DNA from 3 places in the Planococcus dechangensis genome. Region 3 is predicted to be linked to each of the others. Evidence: riboswitches for the same ligand, from Rfam matches in the RefSeq annotation. Region 3 holds a riboswitch; each other region holds the start of a gene.
What was found. Region 3 has a riboswitch for S-adenosylmethionine ahead of ACFO5U_RS02135 (2,3-diketo-5-methylthiopentyl-1-phosphate enolase). Riboswitches for the same ligand answer to the same signal wherever they lie in the genome.

Region 1 (7,892 bases), on a different contig from region 3:
GCGCGCGGCACGGTTACTGCCGGAAACTCTTCCCAAACATCCGACGGTGCAGGCGCATTGCTCGTCATGGACAGAGAAAAAGCGGAAGCGCTTGGGCTGAAGCCAATCGCAAAATTCCGTTCATTCGCGACTGGCGGCGTACCGCCGGAAGTGATGGGCATCGGACCTGTCGTGGCGATTCCAAAAGCGTTGAAACTTGCAGGCCTAACGAAAGACGATATCGACGTATGGGAACTGAATGAAGCGTTCGCTTCCCAGTCGCTTGGCGTTATCCGCGAACTCGGTCTCGATATTGATAAAATCAATTTGAACGGCGGTGCCATAGCACTTGGCCACCCGCTTGGTGCAACAGGATCCATTTTGACATTGCGCATGCTGAGTGAACTCAAGCGCCAAAACAAACAGTTCGGCGTCGTGACGATGTGCATCGGCGGCGGCATGGGAGCTGCAGGCGTCTTCGAGATTCTATAAAAAAGAGCAAACGAACAAAAAGATAAATTAGGAGGAATGGAAAATGGAACAACAAAAAACATTGATCAAAGGCGGAAGCTTTTTGATCGAAGATGCAGACTTATCGCGCGTATTCACGCCGGAAGATTTCACGGAAGAGCATAAAATGATCGCCAAGACGACGGAAGACTACGTCAATACCGAAGTCATGCCATTGGTTGAAAACTTGGAGAACCACGAATTCGAGCATTCCGTTAAGCTGTTGAAAAAAGCGGGCGAACTCGGGCTGCTAGGCGCAGACGTTCCAGAACAATACGATGGGCTTGGGCTCGATAAAATCGCATCAGCTTTGATTGCAGAGAAAATGTCCAAAGCGGGCGGCTTCTCGATTACTCACGGCGCACATGTCGGCATCGGATCGCTTCCAATCGTCTTGTTCGGCAACGAAGCTCAAAAGAAACAGTATTTACCGGTTCTCGCGGCAGGTGAAAAAATTGCTGCTTACGCTTTGACAGAGCCAAGCTCCGGTTCGGATGCACTCGGTGCCAAGACGGTAGCGAAACTGAACGCAGCAGGCACGCATTACGTGTTAAACGGCGAGAAACAATGGATCACCAATGCCGGGTTCGCAGACGTCTTTATCGTCTACGCAAAAATCGATGGCGAGCATTTCTCCGCCTTTATCGTCGAGCGCGACTATAGCGGCGTATCGGTCGGTCCGGAAGAAAAGAAAATGGGCATCAAATCGTCATCCACACGTACACTCGTGCTAGAAGATGCAGAAGTGCCGGTTGAGAACTTGCTCGGTGAAGCAGGGCGCGGACACATCATCGCATTCAATATCTTGAACATCGGGCGTTACAAACTCGGAGTGGGCACAATCGGCGCATCCAAGCGTGCGATGGAATTGACGATTCCTTACACAAACCAGCGCCAGCAATTCAAGACACCGATTTCTTCGTTCAATTTGACGAAAGAAAAGCTGTCGACAATGGCATCTAAATTGTATGCAGTTGAAAGTTCGGTTTACCGCACGGTCGGCTTGTTCGAAGACCGCATGAGCGGATTTACCGATGAGCAGCAAGCAGACGGCAAATTGGTGGCCGATTCGATCGCGGAATTTGCAGTAGAATGCTCGCTGAACAAATTCTTCGGAACGGAAACATTGGATTATATCGTTGATGAAGGCGTTCAGCTGCACGGCGGCTACGGTTTTATGCAGGAATACGAAATTGAGCGCATCTACCGCGATTCCCGCATCAACCGGATTTTTGAAGGAACCAATGAAATCAACCGCCTGCTCGTACCTGGTACATTGCTGCGTAAAGCAATGAAAGGAGAGTTGCCGCTTTTGCAGCATGCACAAGCTTTGCAAGAAGAGCTGTTGATGATGATGCCGGAAGAAGTCGGTACGGAAGCATTGGCGCAGGAAAAAGCATTGGTGAAAAATGCTAAGAAAATTGCGATTCTAGCTGCAGGGCTTGCCGCACAAACTTACGGCAAAAAACTGGAAGCGGAGCAGGAAATCCTTGTCAATATTGCAGACATCGTCAGCAATGTCTTCGCCATGGAGTCTGTGGTCTTGCGTACGGAAAAAGCAATCGCAGCGAGCGGAGAAGACAAAGCTAAGCAGAAGCTTCTTTATACACAGATCTTCTGCCAGGAAGCTTTCGAAGCAATCGAAAAAGATGCGAAAGAAACATTGATCGCGGCGATCGAAGGCGACAACCAGCGCATGATGCTATCGGCATTGCGTAAATTGACGCGCTCGACTCCTTACAACTTGATTGTTAAAAAGCGTGAAGCATCGGAAAAACTCATCGCTTCAGAGAAATATGTCGTGTAATAGAGAATCATCAAGCGGGAAGGGAAACTCCTTTCCGCTTTTCTTGCTGTCTGCAGTTTCGCCAGTCGACGGGTCCAGCTGTTTTTGATATGCTGAAAACAACGATAGGAGGAGACTTGATGATTCATTATTACGCTTACCCGAAATGCTCGACTTGCCGCAATGGCAAAAAATGGCTTGAGGCAAACGAGGCTGAGTTCGACTATATCGATATATCAATAAACCCGCCTACTGCGGAGCAATTGAAAACCATCCATGAAACTTCCGGCATTGAGCTGAAGAAATTCTTTAATACGAGCGGCAAAAAATACCGGGAGCTCGAATTGAAAGAAAAGCTGCCGAACATGACTGATGAAGAGCAATATAAATTGCTCGCATCGGACGGCATGTTGATCAAACGACCGCTCGCCTGGGACGGCAAGAGAGCGACGCTGGGCTTTAAAGAAGAAACCTACGAAACGACATGGAGCTGACAAGTTTGTCATCTTGTTTTTCATCCTTGAGTATGGCAAACTGAAATTGAGACTATTACATATTTGGAGGGGTTTGGATGAGCACACCACAAGATCTTCGTTATTCAAAAGAACACGAATGGGTTAAAATTGAAGATGGCAAGGCACGTATCGGCATCACCCATTTCGCGCAAGACGAACTCGGTGACATCGTTTTTGTCGAGCTTCCGCAAGTTGGAGATGAACTGAAAAAAGACCAGCCGTTCGGCAGTGTCGAATCCGTTAAAACGGTATCGGAATTATATGCGCCAGTAAGCGGAAAAGTTGTCGAAGTCAATTCTGAGCTTGAAGACAGCCCGGAATTCGTCAACGAGTCCCCTTATGAAAAAGCGTGGATGGTCGTAGTGGAAGCCCCTTCAGAAGAAGACATGAGTGCTTTGATGTCTGCCGATGAATACAAAGAAATGACAAACGAGTAAGTGTGGAAGCGCCTGTTTTTCGGCGCTTTTTTTCATCCAGCGAAGTTTGGGGGAGAGGCGTATGGAGAAAGTGATAGTGGTTGAAGGGATCAGCGACAAAACCCGGATTGCGCCATTGATTGCAGAACCCGTGACGATTCTCTGCACAAATGGTACAGTAAGTGCTACAAGACTCGAAGAAATGTTGTTGCCATTTGAAGGGCAGGACATCATCATCCTAGTCGATGCGGATTCTTCCGGCGATAAACTGCGAAAGCTCATCAAGCGTGAATTTCCGGAAGCGCGCCATTTTTACATCGACAAAAGCTATAAGGAAGTCGCGGCCACACCGATCGGCAAGCTGATCGACGTGCTCAATGCTGCGGACGTGCGAGTCTTTAATCACGCGATAAGGAATGACTTTTATGAACGAATGGACACATAAAGAATGGCTTAAAGCCAAAAATACGCAACAAGTGACCGCTTATTATCTGTTCGCGCCGATGTGCGGCACATGCCAAGTGGCCAGCAAAATGCTCGATGTCGTAACAGAGCTTTTGCCGGACCTTCCGATCGGCAAAGCCAACTTGAACTATGTCCAGGAAGTGGCAGAGTTGTATCAAGTCGAAAGCGTGCCGTGCCTGCTCATTTCACAAGGTGGAAAGGTCACAGACAAGATCTATGCTTTTCATTCAGTGCCATATTTATATGGCAAATTGAAAACGGTTGACGAATACAGCCGACCGTGATAAATTTAATTTCTGAAATTAATTTAATAGCGTAACTCTTATTAAGAGAGGTGGAGGGAAGTGCCCGATGAAGCCCGGCAACCGTCATGAAAATGAAATGGTGCCAAGTCACTCAAAGTGTAAACTTTGACAGATGAGAGAACGGTTTACTGTGTTTCCACATGTGCCTTTCTGCTTATCTATGCAGGAAGGTTTTTTTGTTACTTCAATGATTTAGGAGAGTGCCCAACCATGATTGAGTTAAAAGGTTTGACCAAAATATTCGATACCGGAAAAGCGCGTTTGACGGCGGTTGACAAAGTCGATTTGTCAGTGCCGTCAGGAGAGATTTTCGGTATTATCGGATACAGTGGAGCAGGAAAAAGTACCTTGATCCGGCTGTTGAACGGCCTGGAGCAGCCGAGCAGCGGTTCCGTTGAGATCAACGGCCAAAACATCACAGCCATTTCAGGCGCTAAATTGCGCTCGGCGCGCCAAAAAGTCAGCATGATCTTCCAGCATTTCAACTTGCTATGGTCTCGCACTGTCCGTGAAAATATCGAGTTTCCGCTCGAGATTGCGGGAGTGGGGAAAGAACAAAGACGCAAGCGTTCGAAAGAGCTGATCGAGCTGGTTGGATTGGAAGGGCGCGAAAATGCTTATCCATCACAGCTTTCAGGTGGTCAAAAGCAGCGTGTCGGCATTGCGCGCGCATTAGCCAATGATCCGGAAGTGCTGTTGTGCGATGAAGCGACTTCAGCACTCGATCCGCAGACGACCGATGCCATACTGGATCTATTGGTGGACATCAACAAACGGCTCGGTTTGACGATTGTGCTGATTACGCATGAGATGCATGTCATCCGCAAGATTTGCCACCGCGTTGCCGTAATGGAAGGAGGGCGTGTCGTCGAACTTGGCGAAGTGTTGCATGTGTTCCAGCATCCGAAAGAAGACATCACCAAACGCTTTGTGGCGCAAGTGACCGAAACAGAAGATTCAGCAGAAACCGTTCGCAATTTGCGTGAACAATATCCGGAAGGCCGATTGGTCAAATTGGTTTTTGTCGGCGACCAGACGGAACAGCCGATATTGACGCAGTTGATCCGTGGACACGCAGTGGAAGTCAATATCGTCCACGGCAATATCTCCCACACCCAACGCGGTGCATACGGCATGCTCATCCTCCAGTTAAAAGGGGATCCAGCGGAAATCGAAAAAGCACTGGCCTACCTCAGTGCACATGACGTGCAGACGGAGGTGATGAGCCATGATTGATACTTTGTTCCCAAACGTTGACTGGACGAATATGTGGGACGCGACATTAGAGACGATCTATATGACCGGGATGTCGACACTCTTCACGTTCATCATCGGCCTCGTACTCGGAATTGTCCTGTTCCTGACAGCGCCCAATCAATTATGGGCCAATAAAATCGTCAACTGGCTGACAGGTGCATTCGTCAATATTTTCCGTTCCATTCCGTTTATCATTCTGATCATTCTGCTCATTCCGTTCACTAAGTTCCTAATCGGAACAATCCGCGGGCCGAATGCCGCGCTTCCGGCTTTGATCATCGGGGCAGCGCCATTTTATGCGCGCATGGTGCTCATTGCATTAAAAGAAATTGATAAAGGCGTCATCGAAGCTGCACGCTCGATGGGGGCAACTACATGGACCATCATCCGCAAGGTGCTGCTGCCTGAGTCCAAACCGGCATTGATTTCCGGCATTACTGTGACCGCTATCGCTTTAGTAGGCTATACCGCAATGGCGGGCATCATCGGGGCAGGCGGCCTCGGGACACTCGCATTCTTGGACGGTTTCCAACGAAGCCGTGAAGATGTCACCTTGATGGCGACGATTCTCATTTTGGTCATCGTGTTTGCCATTCAGTTTCTTGGAGATTTCCTCACTGGAAGATCCGACAAACGCTAAACGGTTCAAGATCATCTGATTCTCTGTTAAAAATAGGGCGCTCAACCGCCCGGTGTTTTTATAAAAACTACATTATATAGAAGAAAAGGGGAATTTTGTAATGAAAAAATTAGTATTTGGTTCATTTGCAGCAGTATTGGCTTTATCCGCGTGTGGCGCAGAAGAAGAAACGAGTGAAAACAGCGCAACAGAAGGCGAGCCGAGCACATTGACGGTTGGGGCATCGAATGTTCCTCACGCGATTATCTTGGAGCAAGCCAAGCCGATTCTTGAAGAACAAGGCATTGAACTGGTAGTGGAAACTTACCAAGATTACATTTTGCCGAACCAAGATCTCGAGTCAGGGGATTTGGACGCGAACTATTTCCAGCACGTGCCATACTTGGACTCTCAGATTGCTGATCATGGTTACGACTTTGTCAACGCAGGAAGCATCCACATCGAGCCGATCGGTGTTTATTCTCAAGACTATGCATCTCTAGAAGAATTGCCGAACGATGCGACAATCCTCATGAGCAATTCGATCGCTGACCATGGCCGTATCTTGTCTATGCTAGAAGCGGAAGGCTTGATCACTCTTGAAGAAGGCATTGAAAAAACAGCTGCAGAAACGAGCGATATTGTTGAAAACGAGAAAAACCTCCAGTTTGATACACAATATGAAGCGGCATTGCTTGTCCAAATGTATGAAGCAGGCGAAGGCGATGCAGTATTGATCAACTCCAACTATGCTATCGATGCAGGGTTGAGCCCGATGGACGATTCCATCGCTCTTGAGAACTCGGATTCCCCTTACGCCAACATCATCGCTGTACAAGCTGGAAATGAAAACAACGCCAATATCCAGGCGCTTGTCGAAGTATTAACTTCACAAGAGATCCAAGACTTTATCCTAGAAGAATGGGACGGCGCTGTCGTTCCAGTTGAGCAATAAATATCATTACGAAAAAAGGACATCCTTTTATAGGGTGTCCTTTTTTTATGTAACAAAAGGCGAGATTGCGAAGTTTGTGTATAGAGAACCATATTTTTTCGACAACTTTTCAAGGTGATTATTGTTTCGGAATAATAAAAATATTACGTGTATTTGAAAATAGCTATTAGCTTTTCGAAAACTATGGTAATTTCACATAATAACCAACAAACAACTGTTTCTACAGGGAGGACAACATCATGAAGTTTAAATTCGGCTTGCTACCAAGAATTGTGCTGGCCATCGTGCTCGGCGTATTAATCGGTTCCGTAGCACCAGAAGCGCTCGTTCGGGTATTTGCCACGTTTACAGGAATATTTGGCGGGTTCTTGAATTTCATCGTGCCATTGATCATTCTCGGCTTTATCGCACCAGGGATTGCTAAGCTTGGTAAAGGTTCGGGTAAATTATTGGGGCTGGCGACAGCTGTAGCGTATATTTCCACTATTACAGCAGGGGTTCTAGCTTTTGCTGTTGCGTCTACCATCTTGCCGAATTTAATGACCGGGGGTTCTTTGAATAATTTGGACGACCCGGCCAATGCTTTAGCAACAAGTTTCATCGAGTTGGAAATTCCGCAATTATTTGGCGTCATGAGCGCATTGATCTTGGCGTTCTTGCTCGGCATCGGCATGGCAGCCACAGGAAGCCGGACAATGGCTTCATTCTTTGAAGAATTTCAAGCCATTATCGAAAAAGTGATTTCCGTAATCATTATTCCGCTATTGCCATTTCATATCTTCGGTATTTTTGCGAATATGGCCTATGGCGGTGCCGTCATGGAGATATTGTCGCTCTTTGCCGTCGTCTTCATCCTTATCATTGCATTGCACTGGACGATGTTGACCGGGCAATATTCAGCAGCTGGAATTTTGAGAAAGAAAAATCCATTAAGCTTGATCCGCATCATGTTGCCTGCATATTTCACTGCACTCGGCACACAGTCTTCTGCTGCAACGATTCCGGTCACATTGCGCCAAGCGAAAAAAACGGGCGTCAAAGAACGGGTGGCAGACTTTACTGTTCCGCTTTTTGCAACGATTCAT
Region 2 (7,892 bases), on a different contig from region 3:
TCTTCTCCTTGTCCCCATAGCAACTGGCCTATTTTCGATATGGTTTCATCGTATAGGAAAGCCGGCAGATAATCCTCCTTTTTTAAGGGTTTTTGTATTGTTTCCATAAAAAAACCGAAATGGCAAAGCATTTACGCCATTTCGGTGATCTCGATGATTGCACGTTTATGCGTTCATCACAAGGAAATTCCAGCGATGACCGTCGACATCCGCAAATCCCGCTCCATACAGGCCGTTGTGTTCACCTGGCTGTGCATACACGGTGCCGCCGGCTTGTTCGATCCGATCGATGAAATTGTTGACTTCTTCTGCCGTCTTCGCCGATAAAGAAAACAACACTTCTGATCCTAACGACGTATCGACGACTTCCTGCCGGGTAAACGCTTTAAAGGTCTCTTCTGGAAATAGCATGACATACAGGTGCTGCCCTTCCAAATAAAAAGCCGCTTGATGTTCATTACTCGAAGCAGCTTGAAACGTCAAAAACCCGGCTTGCTCGTAAAAGGCTTGTGCCGCTTGCAAATCTTTCACCGGCAAATTGATCCATAATCTATTGTCCATTCGGTTTCACCTCGCTTTGGTGCCTAACACAAATGCCTCCCAGGCAGCAGCAATTGGCCTATTCCCCTTTTTCTCTCTTTTCCACTAAAGGTTCTTTTCATTCCTTTTCCCAAGTATGGTTATCACAAACCTGCTTAGCGCATCTGTGTTCGTTGACATGCTGACTGTGCCAGATGAAGTGCCGCTCCGTTGACTTTCCATATAGGCTGCTTTAATATAATGTTTTATTCCCTACTAATACACTCAGAAAAGGATGGTTTATATGACGACTTCCACAAGGGTCCAACCGGTAGATGAAGCACAAGATCCTGTTTACCGTGATTCGACTGCATTAAACGCACCGCAAAAGGCGTTGATTGGAGGCGGTCTGGCAGTCAGTGCATTGTTGACAGTGTACTTGCTCGCCACGCAGCATGTGTCCCAAACCATCTTGCTCGGTCTCGGGCTGCTGCTTGGCTATACCTTGTTCCATGCACGTTTCGGCTTTACTTCGGCATTCCGCCGCTTCATGTCGGTCGGCAACGGCCAGGCGATGCGCTCGCATATGCTCATGCTGGCGGTGGCGGTCACTTTATTCGCCCCGATCTTGGCATATGGCTATTCATTCTTCGGCACCGGTGTCTCAGGGTATGTGTCTCCTGTCGGCGTCAGCTTAGTCGTCGGTGCGTTCATCTTCGGCATCGGCATGCAGCTTGGCGGTGGCTGCGCTTCCGGTACGCTTTATGCGATCGGGGGTGGCCGCTCCGTCATGTTCGTCACGCTGTTATTCTTCATTATCGGAACGACGATCGGTGCTTACCATTTGCCGTTTTGGACAGAGGACATGCCGGCATTTGAGCCGATTTCCCTTGCCACTTCGACAGGTCTCGGCTACAGCGGGGCTTGGCTGGTGTCGATCGCGTTGTTCGGCTTGATTGCATGGATCACTTTAGTGATCGAGAAAAAGAAACGCGCACCGAAAATGGCGCCGCTTCCGACCGCAACGGGCTGGAGACGGATTTTCCGCGGCTCTTGGCCGCTCGTCATTGCCGCTGTGGCGCTTGCCGTATTGAATGCTTTGACTTTGATGACGCGCGGCACGCCGTGGGGCATCACATCCGCATTTGCGCTATGGGGGTCTAAAATCGCTGAATTCTTCGGCATGGACGTCGCAAGCTGGGGCTACTGGCAAGGGGCGAATGCCGCCATGCTCGAATCGTCCATTTTCGCCGATTCTACGACCATCTTGAACTTTGGTGTGATCCTCGGTGCCTTTCTGGCATCGGCTGCCGGCGGCTTGTTCAAGTTCACCAAAATTACTGCCGGCAACTTCTGGGCATCCGTTGTCGGAGGTTTGATGATGGGCTACGGGGCGCGTCTCGCGTTCGGCTGCAACATCGGTGCTTATTTCGGCGGTATCGCCTCATTTAGCCTGCACGGCTATGTATGGGGAATACTCGCACTCGCCGGTACATTTTTCGCACTTTACTTGCGGCCGCTGTTCGGCTTATCGGTCCCGAAATCCAACGATTCGGTGTGCTAGCCAGTTTATATGGCATTTTAGTTAAGTATAGAAAAGGAGGCGTCCCCCCACGGGGAACGCCTCCTTTTTGATTGGATTTGTTCATTTAGAAAAGCTGCAAGCCATAACTCTGATTTACTGCTCGATAGGTTCACGGCTTTTCAGCTCCCTGCGCAAAATCTTGCCGCTGATTTTCGTCTTCGGTAATTCCTCGATCACTTCGATTTCACGCGGTGCAGCGTGGGCGGACAGTTTCGAACGGACAAACAAGCGAATGTCTTCGATCAATTCGGGACTGTGCGCATAACCGCTATTGAGCACAATAAACGCCTTGACGATTTCGCCGCGCAGTGCATCCGGCTTGCCGATCACGCCCGCTTCTGCGACCGCTGCATGTTCAAGCAATTTGCTTTCCACTTCAAACGGGCCGATGCGCTCACCCGAGGAATTGATCATGTCGTCGCTGCGGCCTTGGAAGAAGATATAGCCGTCCTCGTCTTGGATCGCCAAGTCGCCGGACAAGTACCAACCGTCGAACTGGAAATACGAATTGTATTTGGCCTCGTTTTGCCACACTTCTCGCATGATGCCCGGCCACGGAGCGCGGATCGCCAAATGGCCGATTTCCCCGTTTGGCAACACCTCGCCTTGATCGTTCAGGATGCTGACCGTAATGCCGGGGAACGGTCGCCCCATGGAACCTGGCTTAATGATTTCAGACGGCAAATTGACGATCAACTGGGCGCCGGTTTCAGTCATCCACCATGTATCATGAATTCGCAGGCCTAACTGCTCGCTTCCCCAATAAATCACTTCCGGGTTCAGCGGTTCGCCGACGCTGAGGATGTGGCGCAACGAACCGAGCTCATAACGCGCCAACACCCCGTCCCCTGCCGATTTCAGCATGCGGAACGCGGTTGGCGCACTGTACCAAACCGTGACCTTCGCCCGTTCGATCGTGGCGTACCAAGAATCAGCATCAAAGCGCCCGCCGTTGACGACGATGGTGGCGCGGTTCAGCCAAGGGGCGAAAATCGCATAGACCGTTCCCGTTACCCAGCCTGGGTGCGCCGTGCACCAATAGACATCGTCTTCTTTCAAGTCGAGCACCCAGTGGCCGGTCTGGTATTGATGGATCATCGCGCGGTGTGCATGGATGATGCCTTTCGGTTTACCGGTCGAGCCGCTCGTGTAATGGATGTTGAGTGGGTCTTCCAAGTCTACCCATTCGGTCGAAAAGCCATTGTCAGTGGTTTGTTCTACCAGCTCTGCCAATGAAATTTCACCCGACCGGCAGCGCTCGGCGCTGGCGGTAATAAAGACTTTCTCCAAAGACGGCAAATCATCCCGTGGTATGCGCACGGCTAGATCCGGGTCGGTGATGATGAAGCGCCCTGCGCAGTCTTGGATGCGGTCGCGCACAGCTTCTTCCATGAACGCTTCGAACAACGGACCGGCGATGGCGCCGAGCTTCACTACCGCCAGCATGGCGATATAGCAATCGGCATTTTTCGGCAGGAAAATAAAGACGATGTCGCCCCGGCGGACGCCTTTACTGTGTAGTGCTGCTGCGACGCGGTCGGTTTGTCTTTTCAATTCGTCAAATGTCCAACGCTCCTCGTATTCGCCGTTGATATAGTGAAGGGCCGTTTTGCCGCCAAAGCCGTCCTCGACATGCCGGTCGATGCATTCATGGGCCATGTTGACTTTTCCTGTCTCACTCCAAGTGAATTGCTTTTCCACTTGCTGCCATGAAAAGGAACTGCGTGCCTGGTCATAATTCTGCAAGTTCGGCTTGTTCCTGGGTTGAAAGCTTGGTGCCAATGATCGATTGCTCATGTGATGTGCCTCCTTTTAGTTATAGAAAAAACCCCGCTCATCAAAAGAAGAGGGGGTTCGGTCCTCAACTTATCTTTCAGCCTCGCGGACTGCAGGAAGTAGCACCTGTGCAAGCATCGCTTGCCGGTTGCTGGGTTTCGTCGGGCCTGATCCCTCCACCACTCTTGATAAGAAGTGTTGCTATGTAATTGAAAAACGAATAGCCAAAACAAAAAACAGACCTCTACGAGAGAAGGTCTGCTGTGCCTTCTCTTATCTTCCAGACGCATTCGCCTGTTGGAAGAAGCACCTGTGCAAGAAAGACTTGCCGGTTGCCGGGCTTCACAGGGCCAATTCCCTCCGCCGCTCTCGATAAGATGATAATTGTCTATGAAATTCGCTATGTCGACAATGGTAAGGCAGCGATTCTGGAATGTCAAACATTTTTTCCAAATAACTTGAAATATTCCTTGTTTTCCGACTTTTATAATCGGTATTAACTTGTGCGTCAAGTAAATCATATGCTGGAACGGACAGAACCTTTTATCAATTATTGCGCATCGTGCAGAATTTCCATGGCGATGTTCGAAGAAACCCGCTCCCAGCTCTTGATTCTTGCTATAATCAAGAAAGTCTACTAAATGAAAAGAGTGGGTGCTTATGCCAGTATCGTATTTTATCCGAACCATTGATTCCCCTAATCCGTTACCTGAGGCCGTCGCCACTCCGCTCCACCGCCACAACAAGACGGCGGAACTGTTGTGGGTGGAACGCGGCACACTGGAAATTGAACTCTCCGACCGTCGACTGGTGCTGTCTGCAGGTGATCTGCTACTGATTCCGGCGGGCTATTGGCACCGTCTGGTTGTTGTGGACGATCCGCAGCCCATCAAAAAACTGATTTTCGCGTTATCTGTTAAAGCGGCTTCTGTTCAACGGGCCAGACCAGCCAGTCCCATTTATACCAGTGCGCTGTTTGCGGAACTGGAGCGGGAACAGCAAGCGCCGTCAGCGTCATTCGGCAAAGGCCAAAAGATTGTGGAGCTTTTGCTGTTGGAGGTCGGCCTGGCCCAAGTGGCTCGTTTAACAAATCCTGTTGAGTCGTTTCGATTGCCTCATCTCTTGCATAACTTAGAAGAAACGTGCCATTTGCCGTTTTCACTATCCGAAACAGCGGCACGGACAGGCCTCAGCAAGTTTCATTTTAGCCGCAAATTCAAAGAACAATGCCACGAGACGCCGCTTCAGTTTGTCATCCGCTGCCGCATGGAATGCGCACAGCAGTTATTGCTGGCAACAGATCATGACGTTTCGTCCATCGCTTCCCTCTGCGGCTATAAGAGCGCGACGCAGTTCCATGCCGCCTTCACGCGCTTTAGCGGCACAACCCCTAAACGCTACCGCATGAAGCAAGCGGATGGCCTGTAATGCCACTTTAAAGGAGACTATTTATGTTATGACCATCGAATTAATGTACCGCTCATTGGAATTTGCGGCCCTGCTGCTATTCAATATCGCTATCGGTGCGCTTGGTTTTATCCCGAGTTTGCTCGTCACGCCAGTCAACCTCGACCGCTTCGGGTTAATCGGGGGCAGCGTGTTGTCCGTGAGCGGAGAAATTTTGGGCGCCTTATGCGGATTTTGGCTTTACCGTTACGGAGCCAAGCTCATTCCGCTCTCCTGGCAGCAACACCGCTGGTTCCGGTTTTTCCAGCGCCAACAAACAAAGAGCGTTTTTTGGTCGGTGCTATTGCTGCGCCTCGTGCCGTTTGTGCCGTCCGGTGTTGTAACAGCAGGCGCAGCCGTCACCCCTATCTCAACTCCGCTATTTTTTGCCGCAAGTTCACTCGGCAAATTGCCAGCGGTGGCACTGGAGATCGCGGTGGCGTTCGGGTTGACTGTTTTATTGCCGACACGCATGCTCTACAGCGTCTTGGGGATAGGGGTGGCCGTCATTGCCGCTCTTGCGCTCTTTCGCAAACGCAAGAGCGCATCATTAGATTCCACATAAAAGCGAGCGCCAATGGGGCGCTCGCTTTTTATTCGTTAATTGACTTTTTTGCCGCCGCCCCAGTACATTTCCCGCAATTGGAACTTTTGCAGCTTGCCGGTCGCTGTCTTTGGCAATCCCTCGACAAAATCAACCGATTTCGGCACTTTAAAGCGTGACATGTTTTCGCGCGTGTAATCAAGGATTTCCTGTTCGGTTACTTCCGCCCCCTTGTGCAAGACGATAATCGCTTTTGGCACTTCGCCCCATTTCTCATCCGGTACCGCGATGACTGCCACTTCCGCAATCGCCGGATGCTTGTAAAGCACGCCTTCGATCTCGGTGGAAGAAATGTTTTCTCCGCCGGAAATGATCATGTCCTTGATACGGTCCTGGATTTCGATAAAGCCGTCCGGATGCGTTACGGCCAAGTCGCCTGTGTAGAACCAGCCGTCGCGGATGGCTTCCGCCGTTTTTTCCGGGTCTTTGTAATAGCCGGCCATGACGACGTTGCCGCGTGTGACGATTTCCCCGAGTTCTTTGCCGTTCCAGGCGACTTCCTGTCCGTCTTCTTGGTTGACGACTTTCGTTTCGCCATTGAATGCCAATTCAATGCCTTGGCGCGCTTTAATGCTCGCCTGTGCATCGGCGTCAAGCTCGTCGAATTCATTTTTCCATTCGCAATACAATATGAATGGTGAGGTTTCCGTGAGTCCGTAAACGTGCATCATGTTGAGCCCGAGCGTCTTCTGCGCTTTGGCAATCAAGGCCGCAGCAGGCGGTGCGCCGGCTGTGCCCATGCGGATTTTGGTCTTCAGTTCAATGTCACGCGCTTTCGGATCATTGACCAGCATATTGACAACTGTCGGTGCGCCGCATAGTGACGTAATGCCGTGATTTTCAAACAAGTCCAAAATGAGTGGCGGGTCGACTTTGCGCAAGCATACATGCGTGGCCCCGGCTGCGGTGATCGCCCAAACGCCGCCCCAACCGTTCGTATGGAACATCGGCAAGGTATGCAAATAGACATCATCGTACTTGATCTCCAAATGGTGCAGGAAGTTGGCGCCGTTCAAATAATTCGTCCGGTGCGTCTGCATGACGCCTTTCGGGTTGGAAGTCGTGCCGCTGGTGTAATTAAGCGACAGCATTTGGTTTTCATCAAGCTCCACTTGAGGCAGCCGATCATCATCTCCGACCGCTCCAATGAACGCTTCGTAATCGGTGCCGTCCAAATCGGTCGTGTGGCCATCAGCCGGCGTGATGATATATCGTTCGATCGGCAACTCGTCTTTAATGTCCTCGATGATCTTCGCGTATTCCGCATCGACAATGAGCACTTTTGCATCGCTGTGTTTGATGATATAGCCCAAGTCTTTTGCGGACAGCCGGTAATTGAGCGGCACGATAACGGCGCCCAGCGGCGTGATGCCATAGAACGCCTCGAGCATATAATGCGTATTCGGCAGCATGACGGCGACATGTTCTTTTTCTTTGATGCCTGCGTTATGTAGTGCCATTCCGAGTTGATCGGCACGCTGGGAAAACTCCTTGTACGTAAAGCGCTTGTCGCCGTCGATCACGGCGACTTTGTCCGGATAATACTTTGCTGCGCGTCGTTTCCAGTCCAGTGGTGTCAATGGTACGATCATTTTGAAAACCCCTCTCGTGTCTCTTGTGTCCAACTGTTATATATCAAGTATAGAAAGGCTGGCACAGGGTGTCAACGGAAGTTTCCGAATTGGCGGAAAAATGAAACAATACACCATTTGTGTTATAGCACAACTTTCTTCGAGTGAAATGGTTTTGGCGTCAGTTGTTCTCTTCTATTCAGAAGGCCTCAGTGCTTTATATTGCATGTGCCATTACTCCAATGGCCTCTTGCTGTTGTAGTCGGTTGCGAGAATCGCCAAATAGTCCGTGTCTTCGAACACGCCGTTCATCCGGAATTCCTGCTTGAAACGCCCTTCGAAAGCCATGCCGCTGTTTTCCAGCACTTTGCGCGACGCGGGGTTGCGCACC
Region 3 (7,892 bases):
CGCATGATGGTGATGCGGCTACACAGCTCGAATACTTCCGGCAAGCGGTGCGAGATGAAGATGCAGCCGACGCCTTGTGCGCTGAGCGTGCGGATGACCGAAAACAGTTTGTCCGCTTCGTAGACCGAAAGCGGGGCAGTCGGTTCATCAAAAATAATGACTTTCGCTGAATGGACAAGCGCACGGGCGATCAGCACCAATTGTTTGTCCGCCAAGCTCAATTGCGATACCTTCTGCTCCACATCGATATGTTCGGATTGGAGGCGCGACAGCACTTCCCGCGCTCGTCCTTGTATTTTCCGCTTGGAAACAAACAAGGGGCCGGCTGCTGCAAAGCTGTCGAGCAAGATGTTTTCAGCGACGCTCAACTCCGCAATGAGCGCTGTATCGACTTCCTGATAGACACAATAAATGCCGTTCTTTTTCGCCGCTTTTGGTGAATTGAAACCGAGTTCTGTGCCATCTAGCCGGATGCTTCCGGCGTCTTGCGGATAGACGCCCGATAACACTTTGATCAATGTACTTTTGCCGGCGCCGTTGACGCCAAGCAAGGCATGAATTTCACCGCGCTCCAGCGAAAATGCCGCTCCGTCCAAGGCTTTGACAGGACCGAAACTTTTCGTGATCGCTCGCATCTCCAATAACTGGCTGCCCATCCGCTCGCCTCCTCTCCCCGAAAATCAGTAACGCTCGTCGTCAGCGCCCTTCTAGTTCTTCTAGTGCGGGTGTGTATCCTTGCTCACTCGCGCCCCAGCCTTCGATGTATTCGCCCAATTGTTCTGTCGTCACGGCTGTCTCCGGCAGTTTGTCCGCATCGATGAAAATCGGTTCGAGTGTCACTTGCTCTTCCGGAGTCTCCCCGCCGATCAATTGATATGCATAACGCACTTGGATGCGCCCGATATCCTCCGGGTCAACTGCAGCCGATGCAGCCCATGGACTGCCGTCTTTTTGGATCATCTGCAAATCTTCATCACTCATATCGATGCTGTACACTTTGATGTCGGTGCGCCCTGCTTGTTCAATGGCACGCACTGCGCCTTTGGCAAATTCATCCCATGCTGCCCACACCGCTGTAATCTCGCCTTCTTCAGGGTATTGTTTCAATACCGCTTCCATCTGCGCTTGTGTATCGAGCGCCGTGTTTTGTGTCGCGGCACCGAATGCCGTCACTTCCTGGATGCCTGGGTTGTCAGCGAGAAACTGTTCGTATGCCACTTGGCGGCGTTCCATCGGCGCAAAACCGGCTGTCCAAATCTTGACGATATTCGCTTCCCCACCATGGTCCGCAGCCAATTTTTCCAGCGTCAACTCCGCCATCAACTGATCGCCCTGTTCGAGCGACACCACGCCGTCGACATCGACGCCTGCATCAAAGGCGACAACTGGAATACCCTGTTCCACTGCGCGTTCTACGCCTTGATTCAAGGCTTCTTTCGTTCCGTGGTCGATCAGAATGGCATCAAACCCTTGGTTGATCGATGCATCCAAGTTGGATGCCATTTTCGCGAGATCGCCGTCTGAAGTGAAGACCGTCACGCTGCCGCCGAATTTGGCGACCTGCTCTTCCACGCCGGCAATGTATTGCGCGGAAAAAGTGCCGAGGTTTTGCTGCATGATGAGTGCGACTTTCTTGTCTGAAAGCGGATGGTCCGCTGCCGCTTCCTGGTCGTCTGGAGCCGTTTCTTCTGCGGTCGCTTCCCCTTTGGGCTGACAACCTGAAAGCAAGATGGCGAACACTAATCCGAATAAAATGAACCATGCTGATTTGTTTTTCATATCGTTTCTCCTTTTGATGGCACCGCATAAAGCTGGGCCTCGATAGTTTGTTCATCATTCGGGCGGATGACGCCGCGTTCGGTGATGATCGCCGTAATATACTTTGCCGGTGTGACATCAAAAGCTGGATTGAACACTTTCGTTCCGGCCGGTGCGATTTGTTGCGTCCCGATCGCTGCCACTTCTTCCGCCGCCCGTTCTTCGATCGGGATAGAACTGCCGGTTTGAAGAGAGAGGTCGAATGTGGACACCGGGGCCGCTATATAAAAAGGGATGCCATATGCATGCGCGAGAAGCGCCAAATTGAGTGTGCCGATTTTATTAGCCGTGTCGCCGTTTGCCGTAATGCGGTCCGCGCCGACGATGATCGCTTCGATTCCTTTTGCGCCAATCGTGTGTGCCGCCATGCTGTCGGTGATGAGCGTGACGTCGACTCCTGCCTGCTGCAATTCCCAAACGGTCAAGCGCGCCCCTTGGAACAGCGGACGTGTTTCGCATGCGTACACTTCGAACTCGCGGCCGCGCTCTTTGCCGAGATGAAACGGTGCGAGTGCAGTGCCGTATTTGGCTGTCGCGATCGATCCCGCATTGCAGATTGTCATGACTTTTTCTTTCTCTGCGAGTAACTCGAGTGCATGTTCGCCGATACTGCGGCATGCCGCTTCGTCTTCATCGCGGATCAGCTGCGCCTCTTCGATCAGTTGCGCTTTTCCTTGCTCAACTGTTCTTGACTGATCGATGCGACTGACTAACCGTCCGATCGCCCATGCCAGATTGACCGCTGTCGGGCGGGAGGCGACAAGATAGGCTGCATCTTGTTTTACATAATGGCGGAATAAATCGATGTCTATCGTGTGGTGCCTCCTTGCCGCAAGTGCCAAGCCATAAGCGGCGGCAATGCCGATCGCCGGTGCTCCGCGCACTTTCAGCTGGAAAATCGCTTCGTGCACTTGTTCCAAAGTCTCGAGCGTTTCATAGTGGACCGTCTGCGGAAGCAGTCGCTGATCCAAAATGGCCAGTTGTTCATCTTTCCAGATGACCGATAATGGAATGGTCATTTGCTCAGCTCCTTAATCGCCGCTTCCAGCTCAGCAATGGACTGATAGCTCCGGCGCGTTTGAATCAAAGTTTCACCGGCTTTCAAGGTTTGCCGCTTGCGGTCGATTCGTGTCGCTTCATCTGCAATATCATCCAAGTCGCGGACATGCGCCAAGCCGATCGTCCGGCGGATCAATTCACATCCGGCAAAGCCAATCGCATCGTGGAAGATTTTTTCGATGGCGTATTCGCGGTAGCCGGCCGTCGTTTTATACGTTTCGATTCCGTCGCTTTCCCATAAGCTTGAAAACTGCTCTTCGAACACTTGCCACGTTTGGGTGATGTCTTGCACAATCAGTTCACGTTCTTCGCCGCTGCGGGTAATCGCCTGGACGATCAAATTGGCGAGAAACAAACCGATATCAAAGCCAATCGGCCCGTAGAAGGCGAACTCCGGATCGATGACCTTCGTATCGTGTTCGTCGACGAAAATGCTGCCGGTATGCAGATCGCCATGTAAAAGTGCTTCCGCTTCCGTCAAAAAGCTGCGCTTCAGTTTGGCCACTTCGAATTTCAGCGGCTGGTTGTCCCAAATTTCCTGTGCCGCTTCGCGCAGCGGCTCTTCGAAATCATTGGTGTCATGGTCGAAAAACGGGTCGGTGAAAATGAGGTCTTCCGTAATTTTGCACAGCTCCGGATTGGAGAACTCAGCCGCAAGCCGCTTTTTCTCAAACGGATGCAAACCGAAATCCGACGTGTAGAACAAGGTGTGCGCCAAATAACCGCCGATATGTTCCGCAAGCTTCGGGTAATGCTTGGCGTCGATCAACCCGTTGCGTAAAATCGTCAATTGCGATAAGTCTTCCATGACGGTGACAGCAAGCGCAGCATCCGTCGCATAAACTTCCGGCACACGGCCTTTCGCCAGTTTGCCGTGCAACTTCAAGGCATTCGCTTCAATGGTCGCGCGGTGAAGCGTCAGCGGCCAGCTTTCGCCGACGACTTTCGCATAAGGCAAGGCCTGTTTGATGATGAGCCCTTGCCCAGTGGCAGAATCGCTAATGCGGAATACATAATTTAAGTTGCCATCGCCGATTTCTTCGCATAACAGAGAAGCGGATGTCGCAAAGACTTCCAACTCCTGTGCCAGCGCAATTGCTTCTTGTTCAGTCAGTGCTTTATATGTAGACGGTGCTGTAATGGTCATATGGTTTGCCTCTTTTCTGTAGAATAATAAAAAGCCTCTTTCCCGAAAGAAAGAGGCGCAGAATAAGAGATCCCATGCCTCTTATCTCTCAGAAATGTACATTTCTGATGGAATTAGCACCGTGCCTTAAGGGGATCAAATCCCGGCGCCAAAGCGCCCCGTCTCACAACGGTATTACGGTCGGTTGCTGGGCGTCATCGGGCCATTCCCCTCTGCCTGCTCTTGATAAGAGTACTACTATGCAACATTATGAAGTTCTGAAACGAATGCTAGCATGATTCTGAATTCATTGTCAATAAAATATTTCGAAAAAATGAAAATCTTTCCGCTAAAGGCGAGTCCGCTACTCGGGTTGTCAATGTAACCAACCCACCACTTGGTCTTCCGTTGATATGCCGTACTGCTTGGATCGTCGATTAGTGGACGAACAAACTTCCCGAAATGACGTCAGGATATTTTTCAGATATTTTTGATATTGTCCGTTGACAGATGCTGCCTATCATGAAATAATCAGAATTACTTTGCAACACCCACAATTCCATATTCTATTCTTATTCAGAGCAGGTGGAGGGACAAGCCCTACGAAGCCCGGCAACCGGTCCAATGATGGACACGGTGCTAATTCTTGCAGCCAACGCAATTGATTGGCTGGGAAATAAGAAGGCGTTAATCATTAACCTCTTCTTGTTTATGAAGAGGTTTTTTTATGTCCACTAAGCAGGAGGGTTATTCATGAGCGGTGTTATCGCGACATATCAATTATTCGGCAAAGCCGGTTCATTCGAAAAAAAAGCAGAAGCCATTGCACTCGGTCTGACGGTCGGATCGTGGACCGATCTGCCATTGCTCGAGCAACAGCAATTGCAACAACATAAAGGGCGCGTCGTGTCGGTCGAAGAATTTTCGCACATCACCCACCCCGTACGTCCAGGCGTCATTCAAGCCCATTTGAAAATCCATTACCCGGCGGCCAATTTCTCAGCGGATCTGCCGGCTATTCTGACAACCGTCTTCGGTAAATTGTCGCTCGACGGCGAAATCAAATTGATCGACTTGGAATTTGAAGATTCCTTGCTCCGCCAGTTCCCGGGCCCACGCTTTGGCATCGACGGCATTCGTGAATTGCTCGGCGTCAGCGAGCGCCCGCTCGCCATGAGCATCTTCAAAGGCGTCATCGGCCGCGATCTCGATTATTTATCGGCACAGCTTCGCCAACAGGCACTCGGCGGCGTCGATTTGGTGAAAGACGATGAAATTTTATTCGACAATCCACTGACACCGTTTGACCAGCGCATCGCCGCAGCGCGTCATGTATTAGACGAAGTATACGCAGAAACCGGCCACCGCACGCTCTATGCCGTCAATTTATCCGGACGGACATCGAGCCTGCGAGATAAGGCGCGGCGGGCGCGTGAACTCGGTGCGGACGCTTTACTGTTTAATGTCCATGCCTACGGATTCGACGTCTTGCAGGAGCTGGCTGAAGATACGGAAGTAGCATTGCCGCTAATGGCGCATCCAGCGTTCAGCGGAGCGTATACTTCATCCGATTTTTACGGCGTTTCCACTGCGCTCGCACTCGGCAAATTGACACGCTTGGCCGGGGCCGACTTTAGCTTGTTTCCCTCCCCTTACGGCAGTGTGGCACTCGAGAAAGAAACAGCGTTGCAGCTCGGGCGTGAACTGGTCAGCGACGGCCCATTAAAGCGCAGCTTCCCGGTGCCATCCGCCGGCATCCACCCGGCACTTGTGCCGCTGCTGTTGGAAGATTACGGCATCGATAGCATCATCAATGCTGGAGGCGGCGTCCACGGCCATCCGGACGGTGCTGCTGCCGGCGGCAAAGCGTTCCGCCAAGCGATCGACGCCGCACTGCAAGGACAGGCTTTAACAGAAGCCGCCAAACAACAGGAAGAATTACAAAAAGCTTTAGTACTATGGGGTGAGACCGTATGAACAAGCCAGTAATATTTTGCGACTTCGATGGAACGGTGACTTCCCGCGATAATTTGATCGCCATTATGAAAGAGTTCGATCCGCCGGGTTGGGCGCCGATAAAAGATCAGATTTTAGATCAGCGAATTTCCATACGCGAAGGCGTCCAGCAAATGTTTTCCTTGCTGCCGTCTTCCACCAAGCAACAAATCATCAACTATGCGCTCGAACAAGCGGAAATCCGCGAAGGCTTCGCCGATTTCGTCGCCTATACGAAACGCCATGATATTCCGCTCTATATCGTTAGCGGCGGCATCGATTTTTTCATCTACCCATTGCTCGAGCCATACGGTCCATTCGCTGGCATTTATTGCAACGAAGCGGATTTCTCGGGCGATACAATTCACATTAATTTCCCGCACGGATGCGACGACCAATGCGACAGCCAAGGCTGCGGATGCTGCAAGCCGTCCGTCATGCGCCGTATCATGTCGGAGCCATCGACGAGCATCGTTATCGGTGACTCCATCACCGACCTGCAAGCCGCCAAGCAAGCGGATCTCGTCATCGCCAGGGATTTCCTCGTCGACAAATGCGAGGAGCTCGGCATTGCCTACGAAGCATTCGAAAGCTTCCACGACGTGACGGATATTCTCGACGCCAAGCTAGGGGTGATTTCATGAGCGCTTACGACACCCGCTGGCAAGAGCTCGCCGAAGTGAAACGGGCACTCGCCGCGCGCGACTGGTTCATGGGCACGAGCGGCAATTTGGCGATTAAAGTGTCGGATGAGCCGCTTGAATTTCTCGTCACCGCCAGCGGCAAAGACAAATACAAGGAAACAAACGAAGATTTCCTGCTCGTCGATGCACACGGACAGCCCGCACAAGCTAGCGCGCTCAAGCCTTCCGCCGAAACTTTGCTGCACCAAGCCATTTATTCAAAAACATCAGCGGGCTGCAGCCTGCACGTCCATACCGTTGCCAACAACGTCATCTCGGAACTATATGGTGATGAGGGAGTCATCCAATTCCAAGGCCAGGAGCTCATCAAAGCGTTCGGCTTATGGGAACAAGATGCCACACTGTCGATTCCGATCATCCCGAACCACGCCGACATCCCAAAGCTTGCAGATGAGTTCAGAAACTTCGTCAACGCCGATAAAGGCGCTGTCCTCATCCGCAACCACGGCATCACCGTGTGGGGGACAGATGCTTTTGAAGCAAAAAAACTGCTAGAAGCAAGTGAATTTCTATTCCAATACCAGTTGGCGCTCCGCCAATTGCAATCTTAAACAAGAGAGGAAGATCTATCATGGCCATCATCAAAATCCAAGGAACAGACGAAACGATTGAGTCCCAACAAGAGGTTGCCGTATTCCTCGAAAGCCAGGAAGTCGTCTACGAGCATTGGGATATCAATAAATTGCCGGAGCCATTGCGTGAGAAATTCGATTTGAGCGACGAGGAAAAAGAACAGATCCTTGAAGCATTCCGTTCGGAAATCGATGACATCTCGGCGCGTCGCGGCTACAAGGCAGCAGACGTCATCTCTTTGTCCGACTCGAACCCGAAGCTCGATGAACTGCTGAAAAACTTCCAGCGCAAGCATATCCATACAGATGACGAAGTGCGCTATATCGTCAGTGGCCACGGCGTCTTCATCATCCAAGGCAAAGACCAACGCTTTTTCGAAGTCCATTTGACTCCGGGTGATTTGATTTCCGTACCGGAAAACATCACGCATTATTTCACGCTCGCCGAAGACCGCAAAGTCGTCGCCGTGCGCATCTTCGTCACCACGGAAGGATGGGTTCCGGTCTACGAGGACGAAACCGTCAAAAACTAACAAAACAAGCAAAAAAGACATGCCTCCTGTTAAAGGGGGCATGTCTTTTTTGCTGTTGCTTGGCATTGGATTGATCGAAAAGAAT

Region 1: it holds a riboswitch for S-adenosylmethionine, as region 3 does, so the genes downstream of both, ACFO5U_RS13725 (methionine ABC transporter ATP-binding protein) here and ACFO5U_RS02135 (2,3-diketo-5-methylthiopentyl-1-phosphate enolase) in region 3, are expected to answer to the same signal.
Region 2: it holds a riboswitch for S-adenosylmethionine, as region 3 does, so the genes downstream of both, acsA (acetate--CoA ligase) here and ACFO5U_RS02135 (2,3-diketo-5-methylthiopentyl-1-phosphate enolase) in region 3, are expected to answer to the same signal.

The regions. Positions count from the first base shown of each region.
Region 1 covers NZ_JBHSGL010000014.1:47,885-55,776, reverse strand. The annotation lists gene ACFO5U_RS13755 (acetyl-CoA C-acetyltransferase) at 1-471, shown strand, start outside; gene ACFO5U_RS13750 (acyl-CoA dehydrogenase family protein) at 515-2,296, shown strand; gene ACFO5U_RS13745 (arsenate reductase family protein) at 2,416-2,769, shown strand; gene gcvH (glycine cleavage system protein GcvH) at 2,847-3,227, shown strand; gene ACFO5U_RS13735 (hypothetical protein) at 3,289-3,651, shown strand; gene ACFO5U_RS13730 (thioredoxin family protein) at 3,632-3,955, shown strand; SAM riboswitch class I at 3,991-4,095, shown strand; gene ACFO5U_RS13725 (methionine ABC transporter ATP-binding protein) at 4,187-5,212, shown strand; gene ACFO5U_RS13720 (methionine ABC transporter permease) at 5,205-5,873, shown strand; gene ACFO5U_RS13715 (MetQ/NlpA family ABC transporter substrate-binding protein) at 5,974-6,807, shown strand; gene ACFO5U_RS13710 (dicarboxylate/amino acid:cation symporter) at 7,047-7,892, shown strand, end outside.
Region 2 covers NZ_JBHSGL010000005.1:314,172-322,063, reverse strand. The annotation lists gene ACFO5U_RS04655 (VOC family protein) at 166-561, opposite strand; gene ACFO5U_RS04650 (YeeE/YedE family protein) at 824-2,083, shown strand; gene acsA (acetate--CoA ligase) at 2,198-3,901, opposite strand; SAM riboswitch class I at 3,968-4,075, opposite strand; SAM riboswitch class I at 4,151-4,259, opposite strand; gene ACFO5U_RS04640 (helix-turn-helix transcriptional regulator) at 4,541-5,308, shown strand; gene ACFO5U_RS04635 (TVP38/TMEM64 family protein) at 5,337-5,891, shown strand; gene ACFO5U_RS04630 (long-chain-fatty-acid--CoA ligase) at 5,927-7,522, opposite strand; gene ACFO5U_RS04625 (GNAT family N-acetyltransferase) at 7,736-7,892, opposite strand, start outside.
Region 3 covers NZ_JBHSGL010000002.1:315,554-323,445, forward strand. The annotation lists gene ACFO5U_RS02115 (sugar ABC transporter ATP-binding protein) at 1-656, opposite strand, end outside; gene ACFO5U_RS02120 (sugar ABC transporter substrate-binding protein) at 697-1,779, opposite strand; gene mtnA (S-methyl-5-thioribose-1-phosphate isomerase) at 1,776-2,837, opposite strand; gene mtnK (S-methyl-5-thioribose kinase) at 2,834-4,024, opposite strand; SAM riboswitch class I at 4,103-4,256, opposite strand; SAM riboswitch class I at 4,573-4,686, shown strand; gene ACFO5U_RS02135 (2,3-diketo-5-methylthiopentyl-1-phosphate enolase) at 4,757-5,980, shown strand; gene ACFO5U_RS02140 (2-hydroxy-3-keto-5-methylthiopentenyl-1-phosphate phosphatase) at 5,977-6,642, shown strand; gene ACFO5U_RS02145 (methylthioribulose 1-phosphate dehydratase) at 6,639-7,253, shown strand; gene ACFO5U_RS02150 (1,2-dihydroxy-3-keto-5-methylthiopentene dioxygenase) at 7,274-7,807, shown strand.